Regions from separate parts of the Collimonas sp. PA-H2 genome, predicted to be linked through region 3. Evidence: predicted binding sites of a transcription regulator. Region 3 holds the regulator's gene; each other region holds the start of a gene.
What was found. The regulator sigma-54, encoded in region 3, starts transcription at its own class of promoters, with help from an activator protein. The targets are predictions, from matches to a motif close to TGGCANGNAANCTGCTTT.
Positions count from the first base shown of each region.

Region 1: BCF11_RS07955 (CmpA/NrtA family ABC transporter substrate-binding protein) is a predicted target of sigma-54. The motif match lies at 2,548-2,565, and genes of this name have one in related genera.
Region 2: BCF11_RS09000 (TorF family putative porin) is a predicted target of sigma-54. The motif match lies at 7,130-7,147, and genes of this name have one in related genera.

Region 1 is NZ_PDBX01000001.1:1,755,212-1,764,750, reverse strand. Features, by position in the region: gene BCF11_RS07975 (amino acid ABC transporter ATP-binding protein) at 1-141, shown strand, start outside; gene BCF11_RS07970 (hypothetical protein) at 291-479, shown strand; gene pyrC (dihydroorotase) at 528-1,562, shown strand; gene BCF11_RS07960 (ANTAR domain-containing response regulator) at 1,707-2,327, shown strand; gene BCF11_RS07955 (CmpA/NrtA family ABC transporter substrate-binding protein) at 2,818-3,990, shown strand; gene ntrB (nitrate ABC transporter permease) at 4,210-4,986, shown strand; gene BCF11_RS07945 (ABC transporter ATP-binding protein) at 5,007-5,813, shown strand; gene cobA (uroporphyrinogen-III C-methyltransferase) at 5,835-6,602, shown strand; gene BCF11_RS07935 (DUF3025 domain-containing protein) at 6,661-7,506, shown strand; gene coq7 (2-polyprenyl-3-methyl-6-methoxy-1,4-benzoquinone monooxygenase) at 7,567-8,193, shown strand; gene BCF11_RS07925 (OsmC family protein) at 8,227-8,673, opposite strand; gene rplM (50S ribosomal protein L13) at 9,208-9,539, shown strand, end outside.
Region 2 is NZ_PDBX01000001.1:1,985,786-1,995,324, reverse strand. Features, by position in the region: gene BCF11_RS09040 (hypothetical protein) at 99-896, shown strand; gene BCF11_RS09035 (right-handed parallel beta-helix repeat-containing protein) at 830-1,330, shown strand; gene BCF11_RS27960 (hypothetical protein) at 1,419-1,565, shown strand; gene BCF11_RS27480 (hypothetical protein) at 1,562-1,792, opposite strand; gene BCF11_RS09025 (YifB family Mg chelatase-like AAA ATPase) at 1,802-3,337, opposite strand; gene BCF11_RS09020 (accessory factor UbiK family protein) at 3,348-3,590, opposite strand; gene BCF11_RS09015 (GNAT family N-acetyltransferase) at 3,688-4,158, opposite strand; gene BCF11_RS09010 (alpha/beta fold hydrolase) at 4,358-5,431, shown strand; gene BCF11_RS09005 (PLP-dependent aminotransferase family protein) at 5,431-6,921, shown strand; gene BCF11_RS09000 (TorF family putative porin) at 7,207-7,980, shown strand; gene BCF11_RS08995 (P-II family nitrogen regulator) at 8,049-8,387, shown strand; gene BCF11_RS08990 (ammonium transporter) at 8,400-9,539, shown strand, end outside.
Region 3 is NZ_PDBX01000001.1:2,869,849-2,879,387, forward strand. Features, by position in the region: gene BCF11_RS13070 (type IV pilus secretin PilQ) at 1-1,696, shown strand, start outside; gene aroKB (bifunctional shikimate kinase/3-dehydroquinate synthase AroKB) at 1,758-3,506, shown strand; gene BCF11_RS13080 (deoxyguanosinetriphosphate triphosphohydrolase) at 3,503-4,648, shown strand; gene BCF11_RS13085 (DUF4197 domain-containing protein) at 4,741-5,430, shown strand; gene hpf (ribosome hibernation-promoting factor, HPF/YfiA family) at 5,584-5,934, opposite strand; gene BCF11_RS13095 (RNA polymerase factor sigma-54) at 6,104-7,582, opposite strand; gene lptB (LPS export ABC transporter ATP-binding protein) at 7,692-8,438, opposite strand; gene lptA (lipopolysaccharide transport periplasmic protein LptA) at 8,435-8,977, opposite strand; gene lptC (LPS export ABC transporter periplasmic protein LptC) at 9,033-9,539, opposite strand, start outside.

The DNA of each region.
Region 1 (9,539 bases), 1.1 Mb from region 3:
ATGGGTTTCGCCAAGAAGGTCGCCAACCGCGTGGTGTTCATGGACAAGGGTCTGGTGGTGGAAGACTGCCGCAAGGAAGAGTTCTTCGGCGCGCCGCGCTCCGACCGTGCACGCGACTTCCTGGCCAAGATCATTCACTGATCGCAGGATTGCTGGCAGGACAAGAAGCCGCTCCGGTGCATGCCTGAGCGGCTTTTTCATGGACGCCTGCCAGTGCTGGCCGCGGCTGCGATTCAGGCCGGCCGCTGCGGCTGCGGTAAAATGACGCTCATTGAAGCCGTCGCCACGCCATGCTCTCCATCAAACCTTATCTGCGCAGCCTGAAACTCAATCCCGATATGGCGATTGACTACGATGCCTATCCCTTCTGCATTCCTGCCGTGCGGGAGCTGGAGCAGATCCAGTTTCATCCGGAAGTGACCTTCCTGGCGCTGTTGCAAAAGACACTGAACACTATACGACCACACGCCATTTCCTGAACAATCCGGCAGCCATGCTGGAGCGACTTTTTGCAGAAGAGAATGAAGATGACTGATACCTTGACCATTACCCGTCCCGACGACTGGCATTTGCATCTGCGCGACGGCGTAGCGCTGGCCAGCGTGCTGCCGCACAGCGCACGCCAGTTCGGCCGCGCCATCGTGATGCCCAACCTGAAGCCACCGGTCACCACCACTGAGCAGGCCGCGGCCTATCGCGAGCGCATCCTCGCCGTGCTGCCGCCCGAACTGACGTTCGAGCCTTTGATGACGCTGTACCTGACCAACAATACGCCGCCCGACGAAATCCGCCGCGCCAAGGACAGCGGCTTCGTGCACGCGGTCAAGCTGTATCCGGCCGGCGCCACCACCAACTCCGATGCCGGCGTGACCGATCTCAGCAAGTGCTACAAGACGCTGGAAGTGATGCAAGAGCTGGGCATGCCTTTCCTGGTGCACGGCGAAGTGACCGATCCGGCAATTGATATCTTCGACCGCGAAGCCGTCTTCATCGAGCGCGTGATGCAGCCGCTGCGGCGCGACATGCCGGAATTGAAAGTGGTGTTTGAACACATCACCACCAAGGATGCCGCCCAGTACGTCGAGAGCGCCGAAGGTCCGGTCGCCGCCACTGTCACCGCGCACCACCTGCTGTACAACCGTAACGAAATCTTCAAGGGCGGGATCCGCCCGCATTACTATTGCCTGCCGGTACTGAAACGGGAAGAGCATCGCCTGGCCCTGGTGCGCGCGGCGACTTCCGGCAGTAGCCGTTTCTTCCTCGGCACCGATTCGGCGCCGCATCCCAAGGGCCTGAAGGAGCACGCTTGCGGCTGCGCCGGCTGCTATACCGCGCTGCATGCGATGGAGCTGTACGCACAAGCGTTTGATCAGGCCGGGGCGCTGGATCAGCTGGAAGCCTTCGCCAGTTTCAATGGGCCGGCGTTCTACAATCTGCCGCGCAACCAGGGCAGCGTGACCCTGAAGCGCCAGCCGTGGGCCTTGCCGGCCGAGCTGCCGCTGGGCGATACCACGCTGGTGCCGCTGAACGGCGGTGAAACCATAGACTGGCAGTTGGCATAAAGTCATCCGGCCGCCGGCGCGCGGCGGCCGTTCGCATCTGCATGGTGCGATTTTTGCATGCTTGCATGGCAGCGATGGATAAAACGCTATCCCATCCGGTCTAACCGTAGCTCAATGAGTCGTCCGCGGACGAAGGTTTCAAGCATGCAAAGTCTACGTATCGTTGTGGTCAATCCTGTCGCCATCGAGGGCGAAGACGATCCTGCGTTTGCCGCCCAGGCTGCGCGCGGCAAGGACTTGCGCATCGGCTTGCTGGAGGCCGGCTACAACATCATCGCTTCGCTTCCCGCCGACCTCTATCTTCCTGAAAGAATTGCTCAGTTGCAACCAGATATGATCATCGTGGACGCCGAATCCGACTCCCGCGACGTGCTGGAGCATGTGGTGGTGGCGACCCGCGACGCGCGCCGGCCGATCGTGCTGTTTACCGAGGATGCCAAGACTTCCAGCATGGATGCCGCCATGGCCGCCGGCGTCTCTGCCTACATCGTGGCAGGGTTGCAGACGGCGCGCATCAAACCTGTGCTGGATGTCGCCCTGGCGCGCTTCCGCCAGGAGCAGAAATTGCTGGCGGAACTGTCCGATACCAAGCTGAAGCTGGCGGAGCGCAAGGTGCTGGAGCGCGCCAAAGGCTTGCTGATGGAACATCACAAGCTGAGCGAGCAGGAGGCTTATCAAAAGCTGCGCCGGCTGGCGATGGACAAGAACCTGAAGTTGTCCGAGGTAGCGCAGCGGATCATCGATGCCGCCGATTTGCTGGGCTAAGGCCCCGTTAGGGAATAAGTTGGGCATTTGGGCGGACGCAGCAGCGCGCCAGCTACGTCCGCCCAAATGCCCAACTTATTCCCTAACGAGCCCCAAGCCGCGTTATCGAAGCGGCCCGGCATCGGCAGGAATGCCCGAAAATCGTGAGCCTGTTTGGTGCGACGCACAAAACGGGTGCGCTTTGGCGCCTGGATCCTGGCACTGTTCTCCCTGAAACTCCTGGCACGTGCTTTGCATAGTTAATTTCAGGCGCCAGCGTTGGCGCTGCTGGAATCGGCTAACGGCGGTCTTTTCCACATAAGACAAAGGTGTCTTTCCACATGACTTGTTCATTGTGGAACGACGCCTTTTTTGTTTGCCGAAAACAAAGTGGAGCCATGCGATGGAATCAAAAAAAGCACTGCCGCAAGATGGTCTTGACCTGAGCTTGGCTGTCGACGGCAAGCGCCGCCAAATACTACAAACCGCCACTCTCGCGGCAGGAGCCAGCATGTTGGGATTATCTAGCACCGGCGCATGGGCAGCCGGCTCGGACAAGCCGGAAAAAACCGAAGTCAAGATCGGCTTCATTCCGCTCACGGATTGCGCCTCGGTGGTGATGGCGTCGCTGCTCGGCTTCGATAAAAAATACGGCATCAAGATCGTCCTCAGCAAGGAAGCTTCCTGGGCCGGCGTGCGCGACAAGCTGGCCAACGGCGAGCTGGATGCCGCACATGTCTTGTCGGGTTTGATCTACGGCGTGCAGATGGGCATCGGCGGCCAGAAGAAAGACATGGCGATCCTGATGGGACTCAACAATAACGGCCAGGCCATCACGCTCTCCAAGAAGCTGGCGGACAAAGGCGCGGTGGACGGCGCTTCGCTGGCGAAGCTGATGGCCAGCGACAAGCGCGAATACACGTTTGCCCAGACTTTCCCGACCGGCACCCATGCCATGTGGTTGTACTACTGGCTGGCCGCCAACGGCGTCAATCCGCTCAAGGACGCCAAGGTAATTACCGTGCCGCCGCCGCAGATGGTGGCCAATATGCGGGTCGGCAATATGGATGGTTTTTGCGTCGGCGAACCGTGGGGTCACCGGGCGATTGTCGATGGCGTTGGCATCACCGCCATCACCACCCAGGAAATCTGGAAGGATCATCCGGAAAAAGTACTCGGCACCACCGCAGAATTCGCCGCCAAGAATCCGAACACCTGCCGTGCCCTGATTGCCGCGGTGCTGGAAGCCAGCAAGTGGATCGACGCCTCGCTCGCCAACAAGAACAAGATGGCGGAAGCGATCGCTGACAAATCCTATGTCAACACCAGCAAGGACGTGATCGACCAGCGCATCATGGGACGCTACCAGAACGGCCTGGGCAAGACCTGGGACGATCCGAACTACATGAAGTTCTACAACGACGGCCTGGTCAATTTCCCCTACCTGTCGGATGGCATGTGGTTCATGACGCAGCACCGGCGCTGGGGTTTGCTGAAGACGGATCCCGACTACCTGGCGGTGGCCAAGTCGGTGAGCCAGATCGATCTGTACAAGGACGCCGCAGCCATGACCAAGACGCCGGTGCCGAAAGATGCGCTGCGGACCTCGAAGCTGATGGATGGCACGGTGTGGGATGGCAAGAACCCCCAAGCTTACGCAGCTTCGTTCAAGATCCGCGCATAACATCGCGCTCCAACCAGACGTTCCGTAAGCGCATTTTTTGGGAGAGCCATTATGAGTGCAATCATGGACACGGCGGCAAATGCGAACCGCCAGGCGGCGACCATGCGTGACGGCGCCGAAATGGCCGACGAGGCCGACGAGGCCAAAGCTGGCACGCCAAGCGCAGCAAGCGGCGACGCCGCCCGGCCGCTGCCGAAAAGCAGCAGCCGGCGCAGCAGCATGCCGCTGTGGCTGCAGCAGATTGTGGCGCCGCTGCTGGGGTTGGCCTTCCTGGTGCTGGTCTGGCAGATCATCGCCATGCACAACAGCCAGTTCCCGACGCCGCTGCTGACCTTGCAGGAAGCGCTCAAGCTGTTCGCCGATCCGTTCTACCGCACCAGCCCCAACGACCAGGGCATAGGCTGGAATATCCTGGCCTCGCTGCAAAGAGTCGGCATCGGTTTCGGACTGGCGGCGCTGGCCGGCATCCCGCTGGGTTTCATGATCGGCCGCTTCAAATTCCTGTCCAGCATGTTCGGCCCCATCATCAGCTTGCTGAAACCGGTATCGCCGCTGGCTTGGCTGCCGATCGGCCTGCTGGTGTTCAAGTCGGCCAATCCGGCGGCGATCTGGGCTATCTTCATTTGCTCGATCTGGCCGATGGTGATCAACACCGCGGTCGGGGTGCAAAGAGTGCCGCAGGATTACATGAATGTGGCGCGCGTGCTGAACCTGTCGGAATGGAAAATCATCACCAAGATCCTGTTTCCATCGGTGCTGCCTTACATGCTGACCGGCGTGCGGTTAGCGATAGGCACCGCCTGGCTGGTGATTGTCGCGGCGGAAATGCTGACTGGCGGCGTCGGCATCGGCTTCTGGGTCTGGGACGAGTGGAACAACCTCAACGTGCCGCACATCATTATCGCGATCGTGGTGATCGGCGTGGTCGGCCTGCTGCTGGAGCAGTTGCTGGTGACGCTGGCGAAAGCGTTCACCTACGAACAAGTAGCCGGTTAATTCGATAGCGAGGACCAAACATGGAACAGCGCGACGCCAAATTCATCGACATCCACCAGGTTGAAATGGTGTTCAGCACCCGCAAAGGCCAGTTCCACGCACTGCGCGATATCAGCCTGACGGTGCGCAAGGGCGAGTTCGTGACCTTGATTGGCCATTCCGGCTGCGGCAAGTCAACCTTGCTGAATCTGATCGCCGGCTTGCTGATGCCCAGCGAGGGCGTGCTGATTTGCGCCAGCCGCGAAATCGGCGGACCGTCGCCGGAGCGAGCGGTGGTGTTCCAGAATCATTCGCTGCTGCCCTGGCTCACCTGCTTCGAGAATATCTATCTCGGCGTCGAGCGGGTGTTTTCAGCAACGGAAAACAAGAGCGCCATGAAGGAGCGCACCAAGGCGGCGCTGGCGCTGGTGGGCTTGAGCGCGGCAGGGCAAAAGCGGCCGCATGAAATTTCCGGCGGCATGAAGCAGCGCGTCGGCATCGCGCGGGCGCTGGCGATGGAGCCCAAGGTCTTGCTGATGGACGAACCTTTTGGCGCGCTGGATGCGCTGACGCGCGCGCACTTGCAGGACGAGTTGCTGAAGATCGTCGCCAAGACCGGATCGACGGTGGTGATGGTGACCCATGATGTCGACGAAGCGGTGCTGCTGTCGGACCGCATCGTGATGATGACCAACGGTCCGGCCGCCACCATCGGCGAGATCGTCCAGGTCAGGCTGGCGCGGCCACGCGAGCGGCTGGCGCTGGCGCAGGACCCGCTGTATTCCGAGTACCGCACTTCGGTGCTGGAATTTTTGTATCGCAAGCAGGCGGTCGCCCATGTGGCCTGACGCCTGACCGGGAGAATTACTATGCAGGCAGGCAAAGTGATATTGGTAGGGGCGGGGCCGGGCGATCCGGATCTGCTGACGCTGAAGGCAGTCAAGGCGATTGCCCAGGCTGACGTGCTGCTGGTGGACGATCTGGTCAACCCGGCGATCCTGCAGCATGCGCGTGAAGGCGCGCGCGTCATCCATGTCGGCAAGCGCGGCGGCTGCCAGTCGACTTCGCAAGAATTCATCCAGCGCTTGATGGCGCTGGAAGCGCGCGGCGGCCAATGCGTGGTGCGCCTGAAAGGCGGCGATCCCTATCTGTTCGGCCGCGGCGGCGAGGAGCGCGCCTATTTGCGCCAGGCTGGCGTGGCGGTAGAGGTGGTGCCGGGCATTACCAGCGGCATGGCGGCGGCCGCCAGCATCGGCATCGCACCGACCCATCGCGACTATAGCCAGGGCGTGATTTTCGTGACCGGGCACGGCAAGAACGAGGCGGCGCAGCCGAACTGGCCGGCGCTGGTGGCGTCCGGGCTGACTCTGGTGATCTACATGGGGGTAGCGCGCTGTCGCGAGTTGCAGCGGCAGCTGCTGGACGCCGGCATGGCTGCGGCTATGCCGGTGGCGGTGGTGCAGTCGGCGACGCTGCCGGCGCAAGCGCAGCTGCTGACCAGCCTCGACCGCTTGCCGCAAGCCTTGCAGGACAGCGGCCTTGGCAGCCCCAGCATCATCGTCATTGGCGAAGTCGTGCGCTGTGCCGATGCCTTTGTCGATATCGTGCTGGACCAGATGCAGCAGGCGCTGGCTTGAGCCGCGTCTCTGCCGCAGCGTTGGCGGACGGCCGGGCGCGATGTAAAATGCGCGGCAAATGCCTAGCTCCGACACTCCTCCGCTCTCCGACCCCGCAGCATCGTTTCTCGCCGCGATAGACTGGTCGCAACCCTGGCTGCAACCATTGCAGCAGCTTGGCCGGCGCCTGAGCGAGGCAGCCGACTGGCGCCAGGCCTTGAACGCGGTCGCGCAGGAGCGCAATATCCGCAACTACCTGGGTTTGCCGCTCAATTTTGTGGCGCAGGGCGAACTGCCTGCCGCCACGGCCTACGAAGCCTTCATCGGCAGCAGCGGTAAAGTGCCGACCCGCGACAATCTCCACGATTTCCTGAATGCGCTGATCTGGCTGTCCTTCCCGGCCATCAAGGCGCGCCTGAACGCGCTGCAGGCGGCCGAACTGGCCAAGGCCGGCACGCTGTCAGGCAGCAGCAAGCCGCGTGGCGCCGCGCGCGACGCCGCCACCATTTTCGATGAAAACGCAGCCGTGCTGCTGGTGCGCGACCATAGCGCGGGACAGACGCTGATTGCCGCTTTGCGCAACCATCAATGGAGTGAAGCCTTTGTCGCGCAACGGCAGTTGTTCGGCGCGGATGCCGAGGTCTGGCTGTTCGGCCATGCCTTGCTGGAAAAGCTGGTGCGTCCTTACAAGGCGATTACCGCCCATACCCTGGTGGTGAGCGCGCCTGAATTCTATTTTGCGCTCGGCGAGGATGCCAGGCGCGCCTGGATCGATGACCACATCGCCGCCGACCTGGCGCAGCAGGGCTCGCTGGTCGGGCGCCTGACGCCGCTGCCGGTGCTGGGCGTGCCGGGCTGGTGTGCGAGCCAGGACGTCGATTTCTATGCGGATACGACCGTGTTCCGTCCGAAGCGCGCCACATAGTGCCGGCCTGATAAAATTCGCTATCTACCTTGATTATTTACTTTTACAGATCGCTCCAGCATGCTATTCATAGACAAAGCCATCACAGACTTCGACAACGCCCTGCGCGTCATCACCGGGCAAGCTTCGGCTTCGCGCCCGAGTCCGGCTTTGCCGGCGCCGGACGGGGTGCTGGACGCGGCCGAGCAGCGCCATAGCGCCGGCCTGATGCGCATCAACCATGTCGGTGAAGTCTGCGCCCAGGCGCTGTACGACGCCCAGGGGCGCTTCGCCCAAGGCGCGCCGATCAAGCAGCAGTTTGCCGAGGCGGGCAGGGAAGAGGAAGACCATCTGGCCTGGACTGCGGAACGCTTGCGTCAGCTGGGTTCGCACGTCAGCCTGCTGAATCCCTTGTGGTACGCCGGTTCCTACGCGCTGGGAACGCTGGCGGCGCGGCTGGGCGATACGCGTAGCCTGAGCTTTGTTTCGGAAACCGAGCGCCAGGTGGAAAAGCATCTCAACAGCCATCTGGAAAAATTGCCGCTGCAAGACGCCAAATCGCGCGCCATCGTCGAACAGATGCGCGATGATGAAATCGCCCATGGCGAGGCGGCGCGCGCGCTGGGAGGGGTGGCAATGCCTTTGCCGGCGCAGAAGGCGATGCAGGCGATGTCGAAAGTGATGACGACAGTCGCCTACTACATTTGAGGCAATGCGCTGAGGCAGCGGCGCCGCGCGGATTTACGCGCCGGCCGGGGTTTCCGCCAGATCGTCGATGATTTCGAAGGAATGGGTTATTTCGGCGGTCTTTTCCAGCATGATCGAAGCCGAGCAGTATTTCTCGTGGGACAGCTTGATCGCGCGCTCCACCAGGTTGGGCTTCAGGTTGCGGCCGCGTACGGTGAAGTGGAAATGGATCTTGGTGAAGACCTTGGGTTCTTTCTCGGCCCGCTCGGATTTCAGCGTGACATCGCAGCCGCGCACATCCTGATGGCTTTTACGCAAGATCAGCACCACATCGTAGGCGGTGCAGCCGCCGGTGCCGGCCAGCACCACTTCCATCGGCCGCGGCGCCAGGTCGCGGCCGCCGCCATCGGGCGCGCCGTCCATCGTCAAGACGTGGCCGGAGCCGGTTTCAGCTAAAAAAGTCATGCCGGACAAGCCGGTCCAGCGTACTGTGCATTCCATAGGGTCTCGCGGGCTGTTGGTGGTGGTCGCGATATTCTAACTGCTCTTGGCGCATGCCGTTCAGGCCGGGTTTTGTTGTCATTCGAAAAACCCAGGCGGCATTTTTGGTAAAACTCCTTAAATTTCTACCTTGCGATGCACAATTCCGTTTGCTAAGATGGGTTATCGATGGCCGGAGTTGGCTTCAGGCAATCAACCCATGTCTCCTCCACCCCTCCACAGGAGTGGATTTGAACCCGACGCCCAAGTGCAGATCGGGTTTTCTTTTGTCCAGGTCCAGCCCCTCAGCCATGAATTCGGCACCGTATTTGCAACCGCATTTACAACAATTTCTAGCCCAAATGCCGATTATTTTCAATCGGTTTGACGCCAAGTCATTGAAAAGGCTATAATTTACGGCTTTTCCGTTTGCTCAGGAAAAGATAACAAGGAAGAGTCTGTCGCTGATGCAGGACGAAAATCAGGCGTAACAGCCTGGTCTCCGGTAGCGATGGAACCACCATTTGAGCGAATTAAACTAGTTAGGAAGTCAACATGAAAACTTTTTCCGCTAAGGGCCATGAAGTCCAGCGTGATTGGTTCGTGATTGACGCGACGGACAAAGTCCTCGGACGTGTTGCCAGCGAAGTGGCACTCCGACTGCGCGGCAAACACAAACCGGAATTTACTCCTCACGTTGATACCGGCGATTTCATCGTCGTCATCAATGCAGGCAAACTGCGCGTCACTGGCGCCAAGGCAACCGACAAGACGTATTTCCGTCACTCCGGTTACCCAGGCGGCATCTACGAAACAAATTTCCAGAAAATGCAACAGCGTTTTCCAGGTCGTGCGCTGGAAAAAGCGGTCAAGGGCATGCTGCCTAA
Region 2 (9,539 bases), 880 kb from region 3:
GTTATCGAAAAGCTGATTGCTGCACCCTGGGATTGTGGTCCGATTTCTGTGCATTATTGGACGGATTGCGAATGTTTGAAAGACTAGAGCCGATATAAATGGCAAAGCCTTTACTCATTTCCCATAAATTATTTTTATCTTGGCGGATTAATTTGATGGGGAGCTCGTTGCTTATTGCCTTTCCGGCGATCACCGAGGAAGTATCATTTACACCGGTCTTTAATTTCAAAGAAATTATTCTCAATAGAGCCCAAGCTGATCGAATCCCGAAGAATGATATTGCCAAAGAAGAATCGACTCATCGCTCTGAACAAATGCAAATCACAGGAAGCGCAATGTTCAGAATATTTATTTCAATGCATCTCTGCTGCTTAGGATTGATTGGCGCGATAAGCGCGTCAGCCGAGGATTGCGAACCGATCCGTCAATTGGAGAGGCATGCTTTGCGTACTGGCTATGCAGAGACAAGCGCCAAGTATTGCCTGACTTACGACATTGTCCAGCCACGGGTATTTTCTGTTGAGTCTGGCGGTCTTATGGCACTTTCAGGCGCACCTATGATTGCAATTCAGTATCGAAACGAATATCCAGATAAAGTGCTGCACAAGCTCATGCGTAATCCACTATTGTCAGAGAGCAGTGTCTTTGATATCGACTTGCAAGGACATTTGCTTAAAAGCGAAGTTGATAATTTGCTTGGCGTGGTAGCTTGGGACGGGATTCGGCATGTCAAAGTACGCAATGCAATCATTGATGTTCCAGGCAAGCGTAATTCTTTGGGCGTCAGTCTCGAAAACGGAGATGGTAGTCTGAGCATTGCTGGTCTGCCATCATATGCCAATCAAAGAGTGTTAGCCACGCAGAATACGAAGACCTTCCCGCGTCTGAATCACTAGATAAAAAAGCCCCTGGCTACCAGCCGACCGGTAATCTGGTAGAACACATGACCATCCACGCCGGCTGGCGCGGTGTCGTAATGGGCGGCGGCGGCAACGTACTGCGCGACAGCACCATCGACGTCGATGGTCATACGGCGGTCTACATGTACGGCCCTGGCAGTATCATCGAGAACAACACCATCATCATTCACCGCAACGGCGATGCCAAGCCGTTCGATGCTGCGATCAAATTACGCGATGCGCACGGCGCGGTGGTGCGCAACAACCGGATTATTTACAAAGGCGGATGGCTCGGCAAAGCGCCTGCTGCGGTCAACCTGCTCGATTCCACCGATGTGCTCATAGAAGGCAATACCGTAGAAAACTTCGACAAGCTGGTGCGCATCAACGGTGACAGCAAATATGCAGAAAAAGATAATTCCCTGAAGTGATAATCGCGGCGTGGCCGCCTATACACTCTATCTGCGCAATGGAGATGGATCTGTCGTACGCAACAACGCCATACGGCTGGATGGCAGCATGGATAAGACGATTGCGATCGGACTGAGCAACAGCCGGGAAGTAGTGGTGCAAGAAAATAGTTTTGTAAAAGCAGAAACGCCGATTGAAATCAAAGATGGAAGTACGGTCAAGGAAAGCGGTAGCGGAATTAATCAACCGTTCTAACAGACGTGGATAATTTCATCATGCTTGAGCGCGCATTCAACCGTGCAAGACATTGAGTTACGAGGCAAGAAAATAGAGAACATTTGTGTATATTTCGTTAAATGGACGCTTGCTGCCAGCGCTGCCATTTTTCTGGGCGGATGCCCTGCCGGTACGGCGCCCTTGAATAGATAAAGAATTGCTCTTTTCATGACGTTGATGTTGAGGTAGCGTTTCGCCTTTTTCAAGGCGGACGGCTAGACTTCTTGCAAGCCGCGCCGATACTGGATTGCTTCGGCCACATGGGCTGAAATAACCTGCTCTGTCCCCTCCAGATCGGCAATCGTGCGCGCCAGCTTGAGCACGCGATGATAGCCGCGCGCCGACCAGTTCAGGCGGCTCATTGCTCCCTGCAGTATCTTCTCGCCGGCGCTGTCGGGTTTGCAGAAATGATCGATTTCCTTGGCCGACAAGCCATTGTTTTGCTTGCCCTGGCGCGCCACTTGCAGCTCGCATACTCTTTCCACCCTGGCTGCTATCGCTGCTGACAATTCGCCGTCGGCGGCTTTCAATAACTGATCCTGCGGCAAGGCCGGCACCTGGATCTGCATGTCGATCCGATCCAGCAACGGGCCGGAAATCTTGTTTTGATAACGCAGGATATTGTCAGGCGTGCAACGGCATTGCTTGACCGGGTGACCCAGGTAGCCGCAAGGGCAGGGATTCATGGCGGCGATCAGCTGGAATTGCGCGGGGAAGTCGGCCTGGCGGGCCGCCCGCGAAATCGTGATGCGGCCGCATTCCAGCGGCTCTCGCAATACTTCCAGCACGCGGCGGTCGAACTGCGGCAATTCGTCGAGGAACAGGACGCCGCGGTGAGCCAGCGAAATCTCACCGGGACGCGGCGGGCTGCCGCCGCCCACTAGCGCCACGGCCGATGCCGTATGATGCGGCGCCCGATACGGCCGCACCTTCCATTTTGCGCTGGAAAAGCCGCTGGTGAGCGATTGCACCGCCGCAGATTCCAGCGCATCGCGATCACTCATGGGCGGCAAAATGCCGGGGAAACGCGCCGCCAGCATCGATTTTCCGGTGCCGGGCGGCCCCATCAGCAGTACGCTATGGCCGCCGGCTGCGGCGACCTCCAGTGCGCGTTTGGCTTGCAGTTGGCCTTTGACATCGCTGAAATCCAGATAGTGCGGCGGCCTGCGCTGCGGTTCGGCTGCGTGGCGCGATAATCTTGTTTCCGCTTGCTTGGAGGAGAAGTGAGCGCACACTTGTAGCAAACTGCCGGCGGGGAGAATACGGGCATCGGTAACCAGTGCCGCCTCGTCGGCATTGGCTTGCGGCAGGATGAAGGCGCGGCTTTTGTCGGCAGGCGAAGTGGTGCTGGAGCTGGAGGCTGTCATGGCGAAGGTCATCGCCAGCGCGCCGCGTATCGGCCTCAGCTCGCCGGACAACGAGAGTTCGCCGGCGAATTCGTAGTCGTCCAGTTCATCCGCCGGAATTTGTCCGGACGCCGCCAGGATGCCGAGCGCAATCGGCAAGTCGAAACGACCCGATTCCTTGGGCAGGTCGGCTGGCGCCAGATTGACGGTGATGCGGCGGGAAGGGAATTCGAAACGGGCATTTTGCAGCGCTGCGCGGACCCGGTCCTTGGACTCCTTGACCTCGGTTTCGGGCAGGCCGACGATGGTGAAGCTGGGCAGGCCGTTGGCCAGGTGGACTTCCACTGTGACTGCGGGCGCTTGCATGCCTGCCAGCGCCCGGCTTTTTAGTACAGCCAGCGTCACTGGCGCGGCATTATGGTTGCTTCAACTGGGCTTCAAGCTCCGTCACGCGGGCTTCAAGCGCCTCGAGCTTGGCGCGGGTGCTGGCCAGCACCTGGGCTTGCACGTCAAATTCCTCACGCGTCACCAGGTCCAGCTTGGCGAAGCCTTGGCCCAGCATGGCCTTGACGTTTTTCTCGATGTCCTTGGCAGGGGAGTTTTCGATGGCCTGGTTGATCTTGGCTTGGATGTCGTCGAAAAAATTGGGTTTGTTCATGGCGGCCCTCCGGCGGTAAATAAGAAAAATGATAACCGATACGAGCAAACCCTACATCGAAATTCTGCCTGGAGGCGGCAGTTTAAGCCTTTACTGCTTAAGCCAGCTGCTTGCGATATTGCACGAAGCCCGAGCGATCGGCGATGCGGTCGTACAACTGCATCGCCGTGCTGTTGGTCTCGCGGGTCAGCCAGTGCACCCGCGTGCTGCCGGCCGCCTTGGCCGCAGCGTAGACATGTTCGATCAATAGCCGGCCGAGGCCGGTGCCGCGCTGTTCAGGGGCGACATACAAATCTTGCAGATAGCAGGAATCCTCTACCGTCCAGCAAGAACGATGGAATATCCAGTGCACCACCCCGACCGCCTTGCCGTCCACGGTGGCCAGGGCGCCGAATATCGGTTCCTTCGGGTCGAGCAGGCGCTGCCAGGTGACCAGGCGCACGGCAGCGGTAACCTCCGCCTGATAAAAGCCGAGATAGCCCAGCCATTGCGGCTCCCAGGCAGCGAAGTCTCGTTCGCCGAGCGACTGGATAACAATATTTGAATGGGATGCGGATTCTGAAGCCAAGATAATCTCCTGTCGAAATGGATTTACTCGCTAACGGTAGGTAGCGGAGCCGGTTACAAAACAGCATTCATCGTAGCGCCAGAAGTTGGTATCATCAAAGATCCAAGATTGATTATATTTGTAGATCCAATTCAGTAAATTCTGCGATTTGGCGCAGCTAATGATAGTCTTTCATAAAAGACAATTATCGAGGAGAGACATGGTTAAAGCGAAACTATTGCTTCTGTGCGCGGCGTTCTGCTTTTCCGCAGCCGTCCAGGCGAACGAACCGCAAGCGACGGAGCATGACGTGGTTTTCAAGGACTTTCGCTTTGCTTCCGGGGAGACCTTGCCGGAACTGCGCATCCATTACCGTACCTACGGCGAGCCGCGCCGCGGCGCCGACGGTAAAGTCAATAATGCTGTGCTGATCCTGCATGGCACCGGCGGCACCGGCGCCCAGTTCATCCGACCGGAATTTTCCGGCGAGCTGTTCGGCGCGGGCCAGCTGCTTGATGCCTCGCGCTATTTCCTGATCCTGCCGGACGGTATCGGCCACGGCAATTCCAGCAAACCGAGCGACGGTTTGCGCGCCAAGTTTCCGCACTACGGTTACCGCGACATGGTCGAGGCCCAATACCGGCTGTTGACGGAAACCCTGGAAGTGAATCATTTGCGCCTGGTGATGGGCACTTCAATGGGCGGCATGCAGACCTGGATGTGGGGCGAACAGCATCCGGCTTTCATGGATGCCCTGATGCCGCTGGCCAGCGTGCCGAGCCAGATTTCAGGCCGCAACCGGGTCTGGCGCCGCATCATCATCGACGCCATCCGCAACGATCCGGCGTGGCAGGGCGGCAATTACAGCAGCCAGCCGCCGAGCTTGCGCACCGCCGAGCAAATGCTGTTTTTCATGTCCAGCAATCCCTTGCTGCGGCAACAGCAGATGCCGGACCTGGCGCAAGCCGATCAGGCCTTGGATAACGCGGTAGCGGCGGCCATGAAAAGCGCCGACGCCAACGATACCCTGTATTTCATGGACGCTTCGCGCGACTACGATCCCGGGCCGCTACTGGATAAAATCCGGGCGCCGCTGATCGCGGTCAACTCCGCTGACGATCTGATCAATCCGCCGGAAATCGGCATTCTGGAGCGCGACGTCAAACGCGTGCCGGGCGCGCGCATGGTGATGGTCAAGCTGAGCGACGCGACGCGCGGCCATGGCACCCACACGGTGGCTGTAGTCTGGAAACCCTGGCTGCGGGAATTGCTGGCATCGCCCCAGCGCAACTGATGATGAAACCTGCGGCGCCGGCGCTGTCGATGAATCTGGACCCGGCCGGGATTGCGCTCGACGGCGGCAAAGGCCTGGCCAAGCAGCTATGCCTGGCCTTGCGCCAGCGCATCCTGGCGGCCCCTGACACTTACCGCATCAAGCTGCCGACTTCGCGCAACCTGGCGCTGGCGTTGAAGGTATCGCGCAACACCGTGGTGCGCGCGTATGAACAGCTGTACGCCGAAGGCTATATCAGCAGCAGGGTCGGCGATGGCACTTATGCCGACGGCCTGGCGGCTGCGGTTGTGGCTGGTCCGGTAGTGCCGGCCGCCGCGGCGCCGGCGATGCAGCTGTCATCCATGCAGCAGCGCCTGAGCGGATTTGAGGCACGGCGGCGCCGCTTTGACGGCCCGGCGCGCGCCTTCCGGCTTGGCATTCCCGCTTACGACCTGTTCCCCAGCGCCATCTGGGCGCGTCTGCAAGGCAATTTCTGGCGTCGCGCGCCGCTGGCGCAGATGGGTTATGGCGAGGCTGCCGGCGATGTACGCTTGCGCGAGTTGATCGCAGCCTACCTGCGCCAGGCGCGCGGCCTGGTCTGCGAGCCGTCGCAAATCATGATCACCGCCGGCGCCCAGCATGGCATCGCCCTCTGCGCGCAGCTGTTGCTGGATGCCGGCGATAAGGTGGTGGTGGAAAATCCGTGCTACCCGGCAGCCGCTGCCGCCTTGGCTTTGTCCGGTGCGCAGCTGGTGGGAATCGGACTGGACCAGGATGGCATGGATACCAGCCAGCTGGCGCTGCATGGCGACTGCCGCCTGGCGTATGTGACGCCGTCGCACCAGTATCCGGTCGGCGTCACGCTGTCGCTGGCGCGGCGGCTCGAACTGCTGGCCTGGGCCGAACGCCACGACAGCTGGATCATCGAAGACGACTACGACGGCGAATATCGCTATGACGGCACGCCGCTGGCGCCGCTGGCGGCGCTGGATCACAATGCCCGTGTGCTGTACGTCGGCACTTTTTCGAAAATCGCCTTTCCCGGCCTGCGCCTCGGCTATCTGGTGTTGCCGCCCAAACTGGTGCCGGCGCTCGGCGCGCTGCGCGCCATGGGCGACCGTCACCCGCCTGCGGCGGATCAAGCCGTGATGGCCGAGTTCATCGCCGCCGGCCATTTCCAGCGGCACATCCGCCGCATGCGGCGTGCCAGCCGTTCCCGCCGCGATGCCTTGCTGGCGGCCTGGGCGCCGCTGTTCGGCGCGCAACTACCCTTGCCCAAGGTTGCCGCCGGCCTGCACCTGAGCTTGCCGCTGGCCAGTCCGCAGCAGGAGACCGAGCTGGTGGCGAAAGCTATCGCCGCAGGGGTCGAAATCAATCCGCTGAGCCGTTTTTGCATCCCGGGCCTGGCGGTGAATCCGCAGCACCGTGCCGGCCTAGCGCTGGGTTTTGCCGGCGTGGATGAGGCCGCGATCCGCAATGCATTGTTATTACTGCAACAAGCCTGGCGTTGATTTGTAGCTGACTACAAGATGTCATGTAGTTCGATCGGATAATCGCTGCACCAGAATAATGCGCCGGCAGGTGCATGCCTTATTTTGGTGCGCTGCACTGCACAATATTTCTGCACAAGAACGTCCCCTAATTAACAGTCACTAAAAAAGCACAAATAAATCGCCCCATAAGTGGTATTAAGCCGGCAAAAGGAGCGGCTGGAACAGTTGGCATGGGTTCTGCTATGGAAAGTACGAAGAGTACGGATTTAGCGGTTTTCATTCAACATACCAACAGGGACTTCCATGAAAAAGCTGATTTTAGCCGCAGCAATAGCAGCAAGCTTCACCGCAGGTTTTGCGCACGCCGAAGATGCCAAGCCTGACAATGAAATCAGTTACAACATCGGCCTCGTGAACGACTACCGCTTCCGCGGCATTTCGCAAACGCGTTTCGATCCCGCAGTGCAGGGCGGCGCCGACTACACCAATAATCCAACCGGTCTGTATGCCGGCACCTGGCTCTCCAACATCAAGTGGATCAAGGATGCTGTCGACAGCGCGAATACCGGCACCGGCGGCAAGGGACCGGTGGAGTGGGATATCTACGGCGGCAAGCGCGGCGACCTGCCGGGCGGCTTTACCTATGACGTTGGCGGCCTGTACTACTACTACCCGACCAACAACTACAGCCAGATCGGCCGCAACGCCAACACTTTCGAGCTGTACGGCCAGATTGGCTACGGACCGGCCTACTTCAAATATTCGCATGCGATGACCAACCTGTTCGGCACCATCGATAGCAAGAACAGCGCTTACTACGATGCCGGCGCCAATATTGATGTCGGCGCTGGCGTCACGCTGGGCCTGCACCTTGGCCATCAGACCGTGGAACACACCAGCTTCGCCAGCTATACCGATTGGAAAATCGGCGCCACCAAGACCTTTGACCAGCTCGCCGGCATCACCTTGGGGCTGGCCTATGTCGGCACCGACGCCAAGGATGGCGCATACGTCAGCCCGAGCGGCAAGAACCTGGGGCGCAACGGCGTGGTGTTTTCTCTGGCGAAGACCTTCTAACAGACCGATATCAAAACAGCGGCGGCAAGCGCTTCGCGCCGCCGTCTCACAAAACCAACGAGGCCGATATGAAACTGATTACAGCGATCATCAAACCATTTAAGCTCGACGAGGTGCGTGAAGCACTTTCGGCGATAGGCGTGCAAGGCATCACCGTGACCGAGGTAAAAGGTTTCGGCCGCCAGAAGGGCCACACGGAACTGTATCGCGGCGCTGAATATGTCGTCGACTTCCTGCCGAAGACAAAAATCGAAGCAGCAGTGGACGACAGCATCCTGGAACAGGCGGTAGAAGCGATCGAGACCGCGGCCCGTACCGGAAAGATCGGCGACGGCAAGATTTTTGTATTTGATCTGCAGGAAGTTATTCGTATTCGTACCGGTGAAACCGGCAAAGACGCAATCTAAGGGGATGAAAATATGAACAGAATATTTGCAACGATTTTAGCGTCTTGCGCGCTGATCGCGGCGACTTCGATGCTGCCGGCTGCGGCGGCTGACGAGGCGTCCGCTCCGGCAGCCAGCGCGCCAGCAGCTGCGGTGGCATCCGCCAGCGCGGATGCTTCCACACCAGCGCCGGCACCGGCAGCAGCGGCTGCTCCGGCCCCGGCCGCCGCCGCTGCTGCAGCGCCTGCCGCAGCAGCTCCCGCGGCGCTGGTGCCAAACAAGGGCGACACCGCCTGGCTGCTGGTCTGTACCGCATTCGTGATCCTGATGACCTTGCCAGGCCTGGGCCTGTTCTACGGCGGCTTGGTGCGCAGCAAAAACATGCTGTCGGTGCTGATGCAGTGCTTCACGGTGTTTTCGCTGATCATCGTGCTGTGGATACTCTACGGTTACAGCCTCGCGTTCACGGAAGGCAATTCCTTCTTCGGTGGCTTCAGCCGCCTGTTCTTGCATGGCATGACGCCTGATTCCGTGGCGGCTACCTTCAGCAAGGGCGTGGTGGTGCCTGAGTTCGCCTACGTGGTGTTCCAAGGTGCGTTTGCCGCGATTACCTGTGCCCTGATCATCGGCGCCTTTGCCGAACGCGCCAAATTTTCGGCGATCCTGGTGTTCACCGTATTGTGGTTCACTTTCGCCTACCTGCCGATGGCGCACATGGTCTGGTTCTGGCCTGGTCCGGATGGCTTTGTCGATGCTGCTTCCGCAGAGAAGCTGACCGCTACCGGCGGCTGGCTGTTCCAGAAGGGTGCGCTTGATTTCGCCGGCGGCACCGTGGTGCATATCAATGCCGCTATCGCCGGCCTGGTTGGTTCGTACGTGATCGGCAAGCGCGTCGGTTTCGGCAAGGAAGCCTTCAAGCCGCATAGCCTGACCCTGACCATGGTCGGCGCATCGCTGCTGTGGTTCGGTTGGTTCGGCTTCAATGCCGGTTCGGCCCTGGAAGCCAACGGCAGCGCGGCTCTGGCCTTCATCAATACCTTGCTGGCGACTGCTGCCGCGGTGCTGAGCTGGAGCGCTGGCGAATGGATCGGTAAGGGCAAGCCTTCCATGCTGGGTGGCGCATCCGGCGCGGTGGCCGGCCTGGTGGCGATTACTCCTGCAGCTGGTTTCGTC
Region 3 (9,539 bases):
GCCAGCGGCCAGGACGGTAAACGCTGCGGCGCCTGCCGCTGCCGCGCCTTTGTTGAATGGCAAACCTGCGCTGCGCGATATCGATTTCCGCCGCGGCACTGCCGGTGAAGGCCGGGTTGTGATCGACTTGCCGAACGCGCAGGTCGGCGTCGATGTCCGTCAGCAGGGTCAGACGATTGTGGTTGATTTCCTCAAGACCAGCTTGCCCGATGTCCTGCGCCGCAAGCTGGATGTGGGCGATTTCGGCACACCGGTGAAGACCATCAGCACCGTGACCCAGGGTGAAAATGTGCGCATGATCATCGAACCGAAAGGGCTGTGGGAGCAAAGCGCCTATCAAAGCGATAGCCAGCTGGTAATCGAAATCAAGCCGCTCAAGGAAGACCCGAACAAGCTGGCGCAGGGAACGCAAGGCTATCGCGGCGACAAGCTGTCCCTGAATTTCCAGAACGTTGAAGTACGTTCGGTACTGCAAGTGATTGCCGATTTTACCGGTTTGAATATCATTACCAGCGATACGGTCGGCGGTAATCTGACTTTGCGCTTGAAGGATGTTCCTTGGGACCAGGCTTTGGATATCGTGATGCAGGCCAAGGGTCTGGATATGCGCAAGAACGGTTCGGTTATCTGGATCGCGCCTAAGGATGAGCTGTTGACGAAAGAGAAGCTGGAACTCGAACAGCGTTCGCAGATTGCCGAGCTGGAGCCGTTGCGCACCGAATCGTTCCAGTTGAACTATCAAAAAGCCGATGCCTTCAAGAAGATCTTTGGCATCGATGATGCCGGCGGAGGTGCCGGCGGTGGTAAGAAAAACAGCATTTTGTCGTCGCGCGGCAGCGCCGTGATCGATCCGCGCACCAACCAGTTGTTCGTGACTGATACGCCGACCATATTGCAGAACATCCGTAATCTGGTGCAGAAAGTGGATATCGCATCGAGGCAGGTTTTGATCGAAGCACGCATGGTTGAAGCTAATGATGGCTTTAGCCGCAACCTGGGCGCCAAGCTTGGTTTTGGTTTCAACAGCCGTAATGTCAGTTCGGGTGGCCAGCAGCTCACTCCTACTACTGCCACTAATGGCGCCATTCCAGGCACCGGCGGAAATTCAGTGAATTTGCCAGCGAGCCCTCAGACAGGTACGGCCGGTTCTATCGCACTGACCTTGTTCAACTCGGCCGCATCGAAATTTATCAGTCTTGAATTGTCGGCACTGGAAGCCGATGGCCAGGGCAAGATCATTTCCAGCCCGCGTGTAGTTACTGCCGACCAGCAAAAAGCCTTGATTGAGCAAGGGACCGAAATTCCTTACCAAAATGCTACCAGCAGCGGCGCCACTTCGGTTGAGTTCAAGAAGGCCAACCTGAAACTGGAAGTAACTCCGCAAATCACGCCGGACGGCAATGTCATCCTGACCGTTGACGTTACCAATGATAGCGTGGGCGATGTGGTGCCAGGCGGCGTTTCCATCAATACCAAACATGTCCAGACTCAGGTTCAGGTTGAAAATGGCGGCACTGTGGTCATTGGTGGTATCTATACGCAGCAGATATCAAACAATGTTACCAAAATACCACTACTTGGAGATATTCCGGTTCTGGGTTATCTTTTCAAACAATCCGCAGTTGTTAACAAACGAACTGAACTATTGATTTTCCTGACACCGAAAGTTGTCATCGACCGCATCGCTGCGCACTGATTGCACAGGGACACCGGCTTGATGCCGGTGTCCGTACATGAGCAAAAGGTCGAGCAGTGAAATGGTAAGGTACACAGGCAATATCTTTCTGGTAGGCCTGATGGGCGCGGGTAAGACTACGGTTGGCCGCGCCCTGGCAAGAAAACTCAACAAGCTTTTCATTGATTCCGACCACGAAATCGAGGCGCGCACCGGCGTCTCGATTCCCTTGATTTTCGAAATCGAAGGGGAAGAGAGCTTCCGTCAGCGCGAGACTGAGGTAATCCGTGACCTGAGCGCCCGCAGCGGCATCGTGCTGGCGACCGGCGGCGGCGCCATCATGCGTGCCGAAAATCGCGAATACCTGAAAACCCGCGGCACCGTGATCTACCTGCGTGCCAGCATCCACAACATCCTTCAGCGCACCAGCCGCGACAAGAACCGTCCCCTGTTGCAAACCGCCGATCCGCGCCGCCGGCTGGAAGAGCTGTCGCGTCAGCGCGAACCGTATTATCGTGAAGTTGCCGACATAGTCATCGATACCGGCCGACCTAACGTACAATTCCTGGTACACAGCATTTTGAGCCAGCTCGATGTGCAGGCCGGCGACCTTGTGCAAGAGTCCGGGCAGGCGCCGCAAGCAGGCGACGGCAAGCCCGGCCAAAATAGCAATCTGTCTTTTCAATCACCAAGTCTTTTTATGAACCAGCAGTCCACACCTTCGGCCCCCGCGCCGGCCATCACGCTCCAGGTAGAACTGGGCGAGCGCAGCTATCCGATTGAAATCGGACCATCCCTGCTGGCTGACCGCGAGCGTATCGCCCGCCTGATTGCCGGCAAGCAGGTGGTGGTCGTGACCAACACAGTCGTCGCGCCGCTGTATCTCGAACGCGTCAGCCAGACTCTGCGCGACGCCGGCAAGAGCGTGCTGGAAATCGTGCTGCCGGACGGCGAGGAAGAAAAGAACTGGGCCAGCCTGATGCAGATCTTCGATCGCCTGCTGGCCGCCAAATGCGACCGCAAGACCACCCTGATAGCCCTCGGCGGCGGCGTGATCGGCGACCTGACCGGTTTTGCGGCCTCCGCCTACATGCGCGGCGTACCCTTCGTGCAGATTCCGACCACCTTGCTGGCGCAGGTCGATTCCTCCGTTGGCGGCAAGACCGGCATCAACCATCCGCTCGGCAAGAACATGATCGGCGCCTTTTACCAGCCGCAGGCGGTGATCGCCGACACCATGACCCTGTATACTTTGCCAGAGCGCGAGCTGTCCGCCGGTCTCGCTGAGGTCATTAAATACGGCGCCGTGATCGACGCTGAATTTTTCAAATGGATCGAAAACAATATCGATAAGCTGATGGCGCGCGATAACGCTGCGCTGGCCTACGCGATCCGCCGTTCCTGCGAGCTGAAAGCCGACGTCGTGCGCCAGGATGAGCGCGAAGGCGGTTTGCGCGCCATCTTGAATTTCGGCCATACCTTCGGCCACGCGATCGAGTCCGGCCTCGGCTACGGCAAGTGGCTGCACGGCGAAGCGGTCGGTTGCGGCATGGTGATGGCGGCTGACTTGTCGCATCGGCTCGGCCACATCACGGCCATCGACAAGGAACGCGTGTGCGCGCTGGTGCGCGCCGCCGGCCTGCCGACCGAGGCGCCCAACCTCGGCGCCCAGCGCTGGCTGGAGCTGATGCAGATCGATAAGAAAAACGAAGATGGCCAGATCAAGTTCATCCTGATGAAACCGCTGGGCGGCCACCTGATCGCCACCGCACCGCAAGAGGCGCTGCTGGCGACGCTTCAGCAACTTGCCTCCGGAGACCTGCCGCAATGAACCACGAAACGTCTCTCGCTCCCTATGCCGCACATTCTGCGCAATCGCGAGGACGTTTGTTTGAAGAGGAGTCGCCCGGCTCGCGTACTGAATTCCAGCGCGACCGCGACCGCATCATCCATTGCACTGCCTTCCGCCGGCTGGAATACAAGACCCAGGTGTTCGTCAACCACGAGGGCGACCTGTTCCGCACGCGCCTGACGCACAGCATCGAAGTCGCGCAAATCGCCCGCTCGATCGCGCGCAACCTGCAATTGAACGAAGATCTGGTGGAAGCCATCTCGCTGGCCCACGATCTCGGCCATACGCCGTTCGGCCACGCCGGCCAGGATGCCTTGAATGACTGCATGGAGGTCCATGGCGGCTTCGAACACAATCTGCAGAGCCTGCGGGTGGTCGACAAGCTGGAGCAGCGCTACGGCGCGTTTGACGGCTTGAACCTGATGTTCGAGACGCGCGAGGGGATCCTCAAGCATTGTTCGCTGGCCAATGCCAGGAAACTGGGCGATATCGGCCAGCGCTTCATCCAGCGCAAGCAGCCGACGCTGGAAGCGCAGGTCGCCAACCTGGCCGACGAGATCGCCTACAACAATCACGATATCGACGACGGCTTGCGTTCCGGCCTGCTGACCCTGGAGCAGATGAACCAGATCGATTTCTATGCGCAGCACAGCCGCCAGGTCGAGCAGTTGTTCCCGGGCCTGGGCGGGCGCAGGGCGATCAATGAGACCATCCGGCGCATGATCAATGCCTTGATTACCGACCTGATCCAGACTTCGCAGCAGCGCATCCTGGATGCCGGGCTGCAGACGGTCGACGATGTCCGCAATGCGCCGCCGCTGATTGCCTTCTCCGACGGCATGGCTCAGCAAGCCGCCTTGCTGAAACGCTTCCTGCGCGAAAACCTGTATCGCCACTACCTGGTCAACCGCATGACGGCCAAGGCACGCCGCATCGTCGCTGAACTGTATGCCTGCTTCAGCGCCGAGCCATCCTTGTTGCCGCCCGACTATCAGCTTGCTCAGCGGGAATCGGAACAGCAGCAGGCGCGCGCGATTGCCGACTATATCGCCGGCATGACCGACCGTTATGCGATCCGCGAGCACCGGCGCCTGTTCCTGGTGGATGAAGGACATCTGTAGACTCTGCCCGGCAGGTATTTTTCTTTCTTGATTTGTTTGCAACAAATTGGGTTAGACTTTGGCTTATCCATTTAATTTTTTCAAGGACCATCATGCGGCCTCTATATCAAACAGCAATCACATTGAGCCTGGCGCTGACAGCGTCGGCGGCGCTGGCCCTGTCGTTGGGCGACCTCAGCAACCAGGATGCCAGCAGCGGCCTCAAAGCCGCCCTGCAAAAAGGCGCGGATGTGGCGGTGTCCAAGCTGGGCGTCGAGAATGGTTTCCTGAATAACGACAAGGTCAAGATCGGCTTGCCCAGCGTGCTGGATAAAGCCATGCCGATCTTGCGCATGACTGGCCAGGGCCAGAAGCTGGATGACCTGGTGGTGTCGATGAACCACGCCGCGGAACAGGCGGTGCCGCTGGCCAAGCCTTTGCTGCTGAATGCGGTCAAATCGATGTCGGTGACCGATGCCAAGAATATCCTGACCGGCGGCGACACCTCGGTGACCGATTTCTTCAAGCAAAAGACATCGGCGCAGCTGGGCCAGAAATTCCTGCCTATCGTCAAAGGCGTGACCGACCGCAACGGCTTGTCGGCGCAATATAACGCGGTCATGGGGCAGGTCGGCAAGACCGGCATGGTGCCGGCGCAGCAGTCGACGGTGGAAGGTTATGTCACGCAACGTGCACTGGACGGCTTGTACACCATCATCGGTGAAGAAGAGAAGGCGATACGCCAGGATCCGGTTGGCGCCGGCAGCGCCATCATCGGCAAGGTGTTCGGCGCCCTCAAATGAACGTCGTGCAAAAACGATAATATGATTTACAGATAAATTTGCAAATGAGTTTGCAAATAAGCGGGCTGGAAATAACAAAGGGCGCATTAACTGCGCCCTTGTTCATTCTATCGGCGCCAGCTAGTCAGCTGCAGCGCCCGGATTGGCGGCCGTTCAGGTCGTGGCGGGGAGTTCTTCCGGCAGGTGCTTGATCGCATCGTGCTGGTGATCCTGCATCTTGTCCTTGTACTTGATGACCTGCCGATCGAGCTTGTCGACCAGGGTATCAATGGCGGCATAAAGATCGTGGGCAATGCTTTCGGCATGCAGATCTTTTCCCTTTACGCGCAGCGTGATGTCCGCTTTCTGGCGCTTTTCTTTTTCAGTGATTTTGTCGACGCTCAGGATCACGCTGATATCGATGACCTGGTCGAAGTGGCGTTTGATACGCTCTAGTTTGCTTTGTACATATTCGCGAATGGCAGGGGTTACCTCGAGGTGATGCCCACTGATGGTGAAGTTCATACAGCGCTCCTATCAAGAATATTGCTGGCGGTTCTGAACAGACTGCGTTGAATCTTTAGGCGAACAATCTACAAGAGACTGGGACTGTTCTGGCAAGAGTCGCTAAATAACAAACAGCCGTAATGTCCGAACATAGCAAGGGTAAGCTTAACAATCAAACCAGAAAAAACTACAAGGCCTTGCGCAGATTAACAGACGGAATTTTTAGTGCTTCGCGATATTTTGCGACGGTGCGGCGGGCTACCACCATACCTTGTTCCGCAAGCATGTCGGCAATCTTGCTGTCAGAGAAAGGGTTTCTTGAATCTTCCGCTCCTATGAGTTGCTTAATGAGTGCCCTGATTGCTGTTGAGGAAGCCTCTCCACCTGCCTCAGTAGCAACATGGCTGCCGAAGAAATACTTCAGTTCAAACATCCCGTGGGGAGTGAGCATGTATTTCTGAGTGGTTACACGTGAAATAGTACTCTCGTGTAGACCCAGTGTATCAGCTATTTCGCGCAACACAAGCGGCCGCATGGCGACCGCGCCATGGGAAAAAAAGTTCCGCTGGCGTTCGACGATCGCTTGTGCGACGCGCAAAATGGTGTCGAAGCGCTGCCGCATATTCTTGATCAGCCACTTGGCTTCCTGCAGCTGCGAAGTGAGTGCGCCATCGCCCTTGCTCTGCTTCAGGATGTTGGCATATAAGACATTTACCCTGAGTCTTGGCATGACGTCATTGTTCAGCATCACCTGCCAGCCTTGTTTGCTGCGCCTGACGATCACGTCCGGCACCACATAGTCGGAGGCGTTGGCGGCGAACGGTGCGCCGGGGTGGGGATTGCACTGCTTGATGACGGCTTGCGCTTCGCGCAGGTCCTCGTCGTCGCAATCCAGGGCTTTCTTGATTTTATTGAAATCGCGCTGCGCAAACAGCGCCAGGTGATCTTGCACAATCGCCAAGGCCAGGCGGCGCGTGACGAATGGCACTTTGACAAAACGCTTGATCTGCAAGGCCAGGCATTCCGGCGCGTTGCGCGCGCCGACTCCTGCCGGATCGAAGCTCTGCACCATCTTCAGCGCCATCGACAATTCTTCGACGGCGATCTCCAGCTCGGCCGGCAGACGCTCCAGGATTTCTTCCAGCGACTCTTCCAGATAGCCGTTATCGTCCAGCGCATCGATCATCAGCTCGACCAGCGCGCGGTCGCGCAAGTCGTGCATGGCTTCGCGCATCTGCTGCAACAGATGTTCGCGCAGCGTCGTTTCATGCGCCTCCAGCTGCGGCCGCGCATCTTCATCGTCCGAGGTTTTCGCGCTGCGCGAGATGTCGTCGAAACTCCATTCGCTGTCGGCATTGTCAGTGCTGCTTTCAGCCGCCGGCGCTTCGGCGCTGGCTTCGCTCTCGGTCGGCGAGCTGCTCACTTCGCTGTCGCCGGCCGGCGCTTCCATGGTCGACGCAGTGCCGCTGATGGCGCCGTCCGCCAGCAGCCGCACCGAATTATCAAGCGGATCGTCGACCCGCTCCAGCATCGGGTTGTCCGACAGGATCTGTTCCAGTTCCTGATGCAACTCAAGCGTGGAAAGCTGCAGCAGACGGATCGACTGCTGCAGCTGAGGAGTCAGCGCAAGATGTTGAGAGGTGCGTAGCTGGAGTGATTGTTTCATGGCTTCCGTGCGGACAATTCACTTCTGTTATTTGTTGTACGGAGTTTAAGTACCGCGCTGGCAAGGCGAATTAATCTGCCTGCATTTACATCGTTCTCACACCGTGAAACTACATGCGGAAATGCTCACCCAGATAGACCCGCCGCACCGACTCGTCGGCGATGATGTCGTCCGGACTGCCGCTGGCCAGCACGCTGCCCTGGTTGATGATGTAGGCGCGGTCGCAGATGCCCAGCGTTTCGCGCACATTGTGATCGGTGATCAGGACGCCGATGCCGCGTTCCTTGAGGAAGCGGACGATGCGCTGGATCTCGATCACGGCAATCGGATCGATCCCGGCGAACGGCTCATCCAGCAGCACGAAGCGCGGATTGGTGGCGAGCGCGCGGGCGATCTCGACGCGCCGCCGTTCGCCGCCCGAGAGCGACAGGGCCTGGCTCTCGCGCAGCTTTTCAATCTGCAGCTCGTGCAGCAGCTTGTGCAGCTGCTCATCGATCTCGGCCTTGCCGAGCGCCTTGCCGTTGGGACGTTGCAGTTCCAGCACGGCGCGGATATTGTCTTCCACCGTCAGCTTGCGGAATACCGATGCTTCCTGCGGCAGGTAGGACAGGCCCAGCACCGCGCGGCGATGGATAGGCAGGCGCGAAATGTCGACGCCGTCTAGGTCGATTTCGCCGCCGTCCGAAGGCACCAGGCCGACGATCATGTAGAACGAGGTGGTCTTGCCGGCGCCGTTCGGACCCAGCAAGCCGACCACTTCGCCGCAGCGCACTTCGAGCGAGACGTCATGCACCACCTGGCGCGCGCCGTAGCTTTTTTGCAGGCCCTTGGCGATCAGCGTGCTAGGGGCGCTCATGGCGCCGCCTTTGGCCGTGGCTGGATGACGGCGCGGATGCGGCCGGCGCCAGGCTGGCTGACGCCGTTGACGGTGTTGTTGACGGAATAGAATTCAGTGCGGCTGTCGTAGGAAATGAACTCGCCGTTGACTTCGTCGGTCGGTTTGTCGCCTTGCAGGCGGCGCATCTGGGCCTTGGAAAACAGCTTGGTGATTTCGGTCTTGCCGTCGTATTCGATGCGTTCGGCGTGGCCGTCGATCCACAGGTCCGGGCCGCCGTCGCGCTTTTGCTTGAAAGTGGCCAGCTTGCCCGGCGCCGCATACAAGGTGGCGAACTGGTAGCCGGACGGATCGGTGGTCACCACCACGCGGTCGGCCTTCATGATCAGCGTGCCGCGGGTCAGGACCACATTGCCGGTAGCGACGTTGACCTGCTTGACGTCGTCATAGGTGAGGGTGTCGGAGTCGATCAGGGTCGGCTTCTCGGAATCGGCTTTTTCTGCGTGAGCGACGCCGATGGCGCCAAGCAGCAGCAGAGAGAGAAAAAATATTCGTTTCATGAAAAATCCTGGGTAATGGATAGAGGCCTGCGCATAAATTGTCTTGCTGATCCGCTTATTTTGCCGCCGCACGCGGCGCGCTGCGCAAGACGCCGCTCACCTTGCTGAACAGCTTCAGTTCGCGTGTGGAGTTATTGAAATGCATGCCGGTGCCGTTCAAGGTCGACAGCCCCAGGGTGATTTCCACCGGCTTGTCGGATTCCATGATGTCGTCGTCGGGCAGCAGCAGCAGATATTCGGATTTCAGGTGGAAGTTGTCGGCCAGCGGCGTCTTTGGCCGGTCGGCGTTGACATTCTCGTACAGATGCACCTTGCTGTTGTTGTCTTCAATCATGGCGCGGTTGGCGACCAGGTTCATCGGCGGCTTTTCCTTGTCCAGGCTGTGGATCACCGGCTTTTGCACATCGAAGGAATCGTTGACCGGATTGTGGGTCAGCAGGTCGCCCGAGATGTTGTAGCGCGGCTGGCCGTTGGGCGCCATCTGCACATAGTTGAAATGCTCGACATAGTAATCCGGCTGGGTGCGCGCCGGCTTCGGCAGCAGGTCTTCGGTATTCTTGTG